DNA from 2 places in the Pseudazoarcus sp. NS20 genome. Region 2 is predicted to be linked to the other one. Evidence: riboswitches for the same ligand, from Rfam matches in the RefSeq annotation. Region 2 holds a riboswitch; the other holds the start of a gene.
What was found. Region 2 has a riboswitch for thiamine pyrophosphate ahead of AC6H0W_RS13700 (sodium:solute symporter family transporter). Riboswitches for the same ligand answer to the same signal wherever they lie in the genome.

Region 1 (3,416 bases), on a different contig from region 2:
GATCGGCGACTGGCGCTTGCCCTCCCTGCACACCGCCCAGTCCGGCCGCATCAGCCCCCACTGCTGGGGGCCGTACAGGTCACCGTAATCCCAATCCGGCAGCGGATGGCGCGGGGCAACCCGGGGGGAGCTGGACGGCGCTGGAGGCGCTGCAGGTTGAGGAGGCGCGGGCGGGGGCACAGCCGCGGCAGGCGGCACGACGGCCGGCGCTGCAGGCGCGGAAACGCCTGGCTCGGGCGCGGCGGGTGCCGGGCCGGCAACCGGCACCGGAGCGGCCGTTGCAACGGTCACCGGCTTCGCAGACGGCAATGTTTCGAGTGCGGCGGCGATGCGGTCGGCCTCGCCGGCCAGCGACACCAGATCGCTGCTGGACGGCGGCCGGCAGATCTCCCGCCACAGCCGATCATCCACCCCACCGCGAGCCACCGGACGCATGGTCTGATCACGCACCTCTTCCTCGCGCAGCACCACATTGCGCTCGTCGATGTAACGACGACGCACCGTGAGGAAGCCCCGATTCAGGCAATCAAAGCGGTTCAGCGCCAGCACCGCGGTGTAGCCGGCACGTTCGGCTTCCTCGGGCGCCATCACCATGCGCGCCCAGGCGATCTTGGTGCCCGCATCCGACGGAATCACGCTTGCCCGGTCCACCTGGATCTCCCGACTGCCGTCGCGCGAGATCGTCACCCAGTCGTCGTCGACGGCTGAGGCAGCAAGCGGCAAAGCCAGCGCTAACGCCGCAAAGGCACGGCCGAGGCAAGAGTGCATGTCGATTCGTCGGTGAATGAATTGGGTACCCGAGTGCTACAACGGCGCGAAGCGCGCATTTCTTTAACGCAACGCATGGATTCGAAAGATTCCGTGCGCACGAATTCATTCCTCGGATAGAATTCGCACCGTCATCGGGGAGTAGCCGCTTCCGCCCCGGCGGAAGGGACGCGTCAACATACTTGTCCATCGGACATGGCGCATTCAGCCCGAGGTGTCGCCTCCGCAGTTTTCAACTACTGCGAGCGCCCTCCAGCCTGGCAAGACCGCTGACCGACGCACTCCGCTGTTCGGGCCGGGAGCGCGCCGGTCATCGGTTAACGCTACGGCCCGGAGGACATCATGAATTTCCCTGACTTTCCGTTCGAAGCCTTTCTCGTTTCCACCGGCATCGTTGCGCTGGCCGAAATCGGCGACAAAACCCAACTGCTCGCCTTCATGCTCGCCGCTCGCTACCGGCGTGCCGCGCCCATCGTGCTCGGCATCTTCGTGGCGACGATCGCCAACCATGCCTTCGCGGGTGCCGTCGGCACCTGGCTCACCAGCGTCATCGGGCCGGACACGCTGCGCTGGATCCTCGGCATCGGCTTCATCGCGATGGCCATCTGGACGCTGATCCCCGACAAGCTCGACGACGCAGACGTGCAGGTCAAAAGCGGCCTCGGCATCTTCGGCACCACCCTGATCGCCTTCTTCCTCGCCGAAATGGGCGACAAGACGCAGGTCGCCACGGTTGCCCTCGCCGCGCAATACGAAGCTTTCGTGGCGGTCGTGGTGGGCACCACGCTGGGCATGATGATCGCCAACGTGCCCGCCGTACTGATCGGCGACCGACTGGCGCACCGCATGCCGACACGCCTGGTGCATGGCATAGCCGCCTGTCTTTTCGCGGTACTCGGCGTGATCGCACTGTCCGGCGTGTGGAGCAGCTGAGCTTCGCCGCGCAGCGGGCCGCCTGCGGTTGTCACGACGGGGCGGCTGCGCTAACCTGCGCAGCTTCGTTGGGGGTGCCCGCCGTCGCTGCGGCAGGCTGAGAAAATACCCTTGGAACCTGACCCGGTTAGCACCGGCGTAGGAAAACGCTCCATGCGCACCTGCACCTGTCGGCCCGGCAGCACCCCACAGACTGTCTCTAACCGGGGAGCGCGCTCATGAGCCGCAGCATTCCGAACGTAGTCAGCATCGCCGGCGTCGACCCCAGTGGTGGCGCCGGCGTGCTGGCCGACCTCAAGGCTTTCTCGGCGCTGGGCGCCTATGGCTGCGGCGTCATCGCCGCCTTGACCGCGCAGAACACGCAGGCCGTCACCGGCGTGCACACGCCGCCCGTCGACTTCCTCAAACTGCAGATCGACACGCTGTTTGCCGATGTCGCCATCCATGCCGTCAAGATCGGCATGCTCGGCACCGCCGACATCGTGCGCACCGTGGCCGACCGTCTGGAGCAGCACAAGGCGCCGTTCGTGGTGTGCGACCCGGTCATGGTGGCCAAGAGCGGCGACCACCTGCTGGCGCGCGAAGCCGTGGCGATGCTGCGCGAGGCACTGATGCCGCAGAGCTTCATGATCACGCCCAACCTACCCGAAGCCGGCGTGCTGCTCGAATGCAGTGAGCCCGATTCGTTGAAGAGCATGTATCGCGCCGCAGAACGCCTGCGCGACATGCTGCCGACTTCGTCCGAGCGCTGGGTGCTGCTCAAGGGTGGCCACCTGCCCGGCGGCGATCTGACCGATCTGCTGTTCAACGGCGACCGCATGATCGAACTGCAGGCGCAGCGCATCGAAACCAAGAATACGCATGGCACCGGCTGCACGCTGTCTTCCGCGATTGCCGCACTGCTGCCGCAGTCGGCTGACACCCTCGCGCCGGTGGAGAGCGCCGTGCGCGTGGCACGCGACTACCTGCTGCGCGGCATTGCCGCATCCGGCCAGCTCACGGTGGGCAGCGGACACGGCCCGGTGCATCACTTCCACGCATTGTGGCGCTGAGCACCCGAACCTGAGAGCACACTTGAAACGGGCTGCCTTGCGCAGCCCGTTTTGCTTCAGACACCGCCCTCTCAGGACGCCGTAAGCGCCATCACCACATCGGCGTACCACGCACAGTTGAGGCCCAGCGCCTCATCCAGCTCGGTGTCGCGCGAGCCCACATCGAGGCGTGCCGAGTGCACACCCAGCAACCGCCACGGCAGGCTTTGGCCCGCAGCGTCGGCATCCGGCTTGCGCATCACCACCGGCGCGCCGCTGGCGCCGCGGTGGGTGCGCGCATCGGTCAGGAAATAACCCTCACCCTGAAAGCGCAGGCCGAACGACGAGGCGATGCCGGCATGGCGCACCACGGGCAAGTGATGCAACGTGTCGTGGAAACCCAGCGGAAAACCCACCACCAGCACCGACGAGCCGACCTCGACGCGATCTTCGGGCTGCCACAGGTGCTCCGGCCCGAAGGCTTCCAGCACGGCGCTGGGCGGCAAGGCCGGGCGTTCGATCTCGATGACGGCCACGTCGATCTCGCCGGCCTCGTCCTCACCCTGGCGCCACAACGATGCGCCGTCCCGGTACAGCGGAATCGAGTATTGAACGGAATCCGCGACGTTGTCGGCATCCACATGAACTTCGATCTCGATGCGATCCGGCGCGTGCCCGCTCGGC
Region 2 (3,416 bases):
GCCGATGTCGATGGCGTGGAAGGCAAACGCGTGGGCAACGTACCCAAATACAAGTCCGTGGTGTACGGCGAATACACGCTACCGTCCATGCCGCAGGTGCGCCTCAACGGTAGCTGGCAGTACTCCAGCAGCAAACTGTTTGCGCCCAGCGGCAACGAGCGGGCCAAGCTCGCCGGCTACCACGTGTTCAACCTCGGCGCGCAGTACATGACCGACGTGAACGGCGTGGCCACCACCATCCGCTTCGGGGTGAATAACGTGTTCGACAAATTCTATTGGGGTGACACCTCCAGCACCTTCGGCGGCTACATGATTCCCGGCGCACCGCGCACCTTCCGCCTGTCGGCCCAGTTCGATTTCTGATCGCAAGCCACTATAAAAAAGGGGCTCCGGCATGTGCCGGAGCCCCTTTTTCTACGCCCGCGTCAGAAAGCAGGCCGCATCGCTGCACCCAGTCCCCAAGGTTGCACCCGTAGGTCGCGATGAGCGCAGCGAATTGCGACGCCCACGCCCACTACCCGCGCTGCCGTCGCATTTCGCCTACGGCTCAACGCGACCTACAACTGATCACGCACCACACAAACGAAACGGGCCCAGGTATCGACCAGGGCCCGTTTTACATGCTCTCCAAAAGGCGGGCATGGCGGCATCGCCAGCCCGTCTGAGGCTCAGAAGCTCTCTTCGCTCAGCTTGCGCGTCGACATCGACAGCGACTCCAGCTCGAAGGGCTCAGAACCTCGGCGTACGAAGCGCAGCGCGTAGATCACCACCACCGGCACCACGGCCGCCAGCAGGAAGGATTCGAGCAGGTAGGTCATCGGCGCCCCCGGCATGGGAAACACCACCAAGCCCGCCACCAGCCCGGCCAGCGTGCCGGCCATGGCCGAGAAGCCGTCGTGCGAGCGGCTGAACAACCCGTAAAACACCGGAAACGCTGCAGCCGCACACAGCAGATCGGCCAGCAGGAAGAGGTACAGCACGCTGTAGCCCTGCGCCGCCACAAACAAGGCGGGAATCGACATCAGCACCACCAGCCAGCGCGCAAGGCGCATCAGCTTGGCCGGGGTGGCCGTGGGCACGGCGCGGCTCACGTCCACCGCGACAATGCTGGAAATGGCGCTGATGCCGGTATCCACGCTGGACATCACCAGCGCAATGCCCAGCGGAATCAGCGCAACCGCCAACCACATCGGAATTTCCGACAGGATCACGGCAAACAGCGCCACCGAGTCATCCCCGCCCGGCGTGAGCGCCACGAAGGCCAGCCCGAACAAACCCATGATGAAGATGAACGGCACCACCAGCACGCCGCCCAGCAGAAAGCCGCGACGCATCGAGGGAATATCTTTGGCCGAGTAGATGCGCTGCCAGTTGCCCTGGTGAAAGATGCCGGTGAGCAGGATGGCGAAGAAGAAGGTCAGCCCGGCCTTGATGCCGGCGAAGTCGCCCAGGTCGAGCAGGCGCGGCGCCGTCTCCTGCAGGCGCTCGGTCACCGGGCCGATGCCGCCGGTGACCTGCCAGCCGATGCCGATCAGCGCCGCCACCAGCGGAATGATGATGATGACCTGCATCTTGTCGGTGAAGATCGAGGCGCGCAGCCCGCCGTAGGTGGTGTAGATCAGCGTCGCCACCATCACGATGGCCGCGCTCACCCACAGCGGCACCGGCGCCAGCAACTGCACCAGCTTGCCTATGGCGGTCAGCTCGGCGGTAAGCGCGATGAACATGTAGAACACCATGATCGCCAGCGTTAGCCAGTACATCGGCCGGCCATAGCGCAAGATCAGGAATTCGGTGAGCGAATGGCCGTTGGGCATCAACTCGCGCATGCGCTTGCCCAGCGGAATCATCGCAATGCGCGGCGACATCGAACCGAGCGCATAGCCGATCACCGCCGCCAGCCCGCCCCAAGTGGCCGCCTGCGCGGGCGAAAACAGAATCCACGCGCCCAGCGACGAGGCCAGCAGCGTCATGATGGTCGCCACCGAGCCCTGGCTGTTGCGGGCGACGATGTACTCCTCGAGGTTGCCGCGATACCGGCGCGCGTAGGCCATGCCGGCGATGGCGAAGGCCGCTGCGAAAAAAGTGAGCCACCCGATGGCGGCTTGAGTGCTGAGCATGGTGCGAGGCTCCAGAAGCAACGACGGACGGAGCCCACCCACGGAGGGGACGGTGCATCCTTCCTTACGCCGGTATTACCCGGATCAAGTATCGGGGTCATGGCTATCGCCATCTCTCAGCCGCAGGCGGCTCCCCCAGGATCAAGGCGCGGAGTATAGGCCACTTCCCGTTGATTTGACACGGGAATTTGTGCGGCCTGGGCCGGTTCGATTGCACATGGGCTTGGGTAGGGCTGTGCGTAGCTGCAAGGCAGGGCGTTTCTACCCGTCATTGCGAGAAGCGCAGCGACGAAGCAATCTCGCAGCGTCTGCAGGCTGCACACTCAGCAGATTGCCGCGCTACGCTCGCAATGACGGCCAAAGGCCGTGCCGGCGTCGCGGGGCGTGCCCGAGGATGGCACGCTGGGACTGGATTGTTCGTCCGCAAACTACAGCGTCCATTCATGCCAAACCGACGCAGCGTAGCCGTAACGCCATCCCACCCATGGCGCCCGCCCCCAGGCCCCCCAAACCCGCAACGCCAAAATCCCGTCATTGCGAGAAGCGCAGCGACGAAGCAATCTCGCAGCGTCTGCACACTTGCACACTCAGCAGATTGCCGCGCTGCGCTCGCAATGACGGCAAAAGGCCGTGTCGACCATTGCGGGCGTGCGTGAGGGAAGCATGTCGGGACCGGGTTCTGCGCCCGCCGGCATGCCAATCCATGCTAAGGTTTTGCCTTTCGACACGGGGTGTCCCGCCACACGCGGGGCTGAGATCACACCCGTCGAACCTGATCCAGCTCATACTGGCGAAGGGATGTCCCCCGCACCGGCTCGTGCGCGTCCTTTGCCAGCTTCGAACAAGGGAAACGCATGTCCAGCCAATCTGCCCCTCTCGCTCAACAACTCGTTCTCGTCACCGGCGCCGGTCGCGGCCTGGGTGCGCACATTGCGCGCGCGTTTCTGGCGCAGGGCGCAAAAGTTGTCGTCAATTACCTGAACAGCGCCAGCGCGGCCAATGACGTGGCCAGCACTGCGCCCGGCCAGGCGCTCGCCATTCAGGCCGACGTGTGCGATCCGGCCGCCGTACGCGAAATGCTCGAGCGCGCCCGCGCGCATTTCGGCCAGCCGGTAACCACCGTGGTGAACAACGCCTTGCCCGCCTTCCAGTTCAACGGCGATGCGCGCGAGCACGCCGACGCACTGCGTTGGGAGAGCGTTGCCCAGCAGATGCAGGGCGTGGTGCGCGGCGCGCTCAACTCCACGCAAATCGCGCTGCCCGGCATGCGCGAAGCGGGCTTTGGCCGCATCATCA

Region 1: another riboswitch for thiamine pyrophosphate. It lies ahead of thiD (bifunctional hydroxymethylpyrimidine kinase/phosphomethylpyrimidine kinase); the one in region 2 lies ahead of AC6H0W_RS13700 (sodium:solute symporter family transporter).

What each region holds. Positions count from the first base shown of each region.
Region 1 is NZ_BAAKIY010000001.1:28,999-32,414, forward strand. It holds gene AC6H0W_RS00145 (carbonic anhydrase) at 1-768, opposite strand, end outside; yybP-ykoY riboswitch at 893-1,065, shown strand; gene AC6H0W_RS00150 (TMEM165/GDT1 family protein) at 1,111-1,701, shown strand; TPP riboswitch at 1,762-1,863, shown strand; gene thiD (bifunctional hydroxymethylpyrimidine kinase/phosphomethylpyrimidine kinase) at 1,920-2,753, shown strand; gene AC6H0W_RS00160 (S1 family peptidase) at 2,825-3,416, opposite strand, start outside.
Region 2 is NZ_BAAKIY010000004.1:400,592-404,007, reverse strand. It holds gene AC6H0W_RS13705 (TonB-dependent siderophore receptor) at 1-363, shown strand, start outside; gene AC6H0W_RS13700 (sodium:solute symporter family transporter) at 669-2,120, opposite strand; TPP riboswitch at 2,165-2,267, opposite strand; TPP riboswitch at 2,838-2,936, shown strand; gene AC6H0W_RS13695 (3-oxoacyl-ACP reductase) at 2,975-3,416, shown strand, end outside.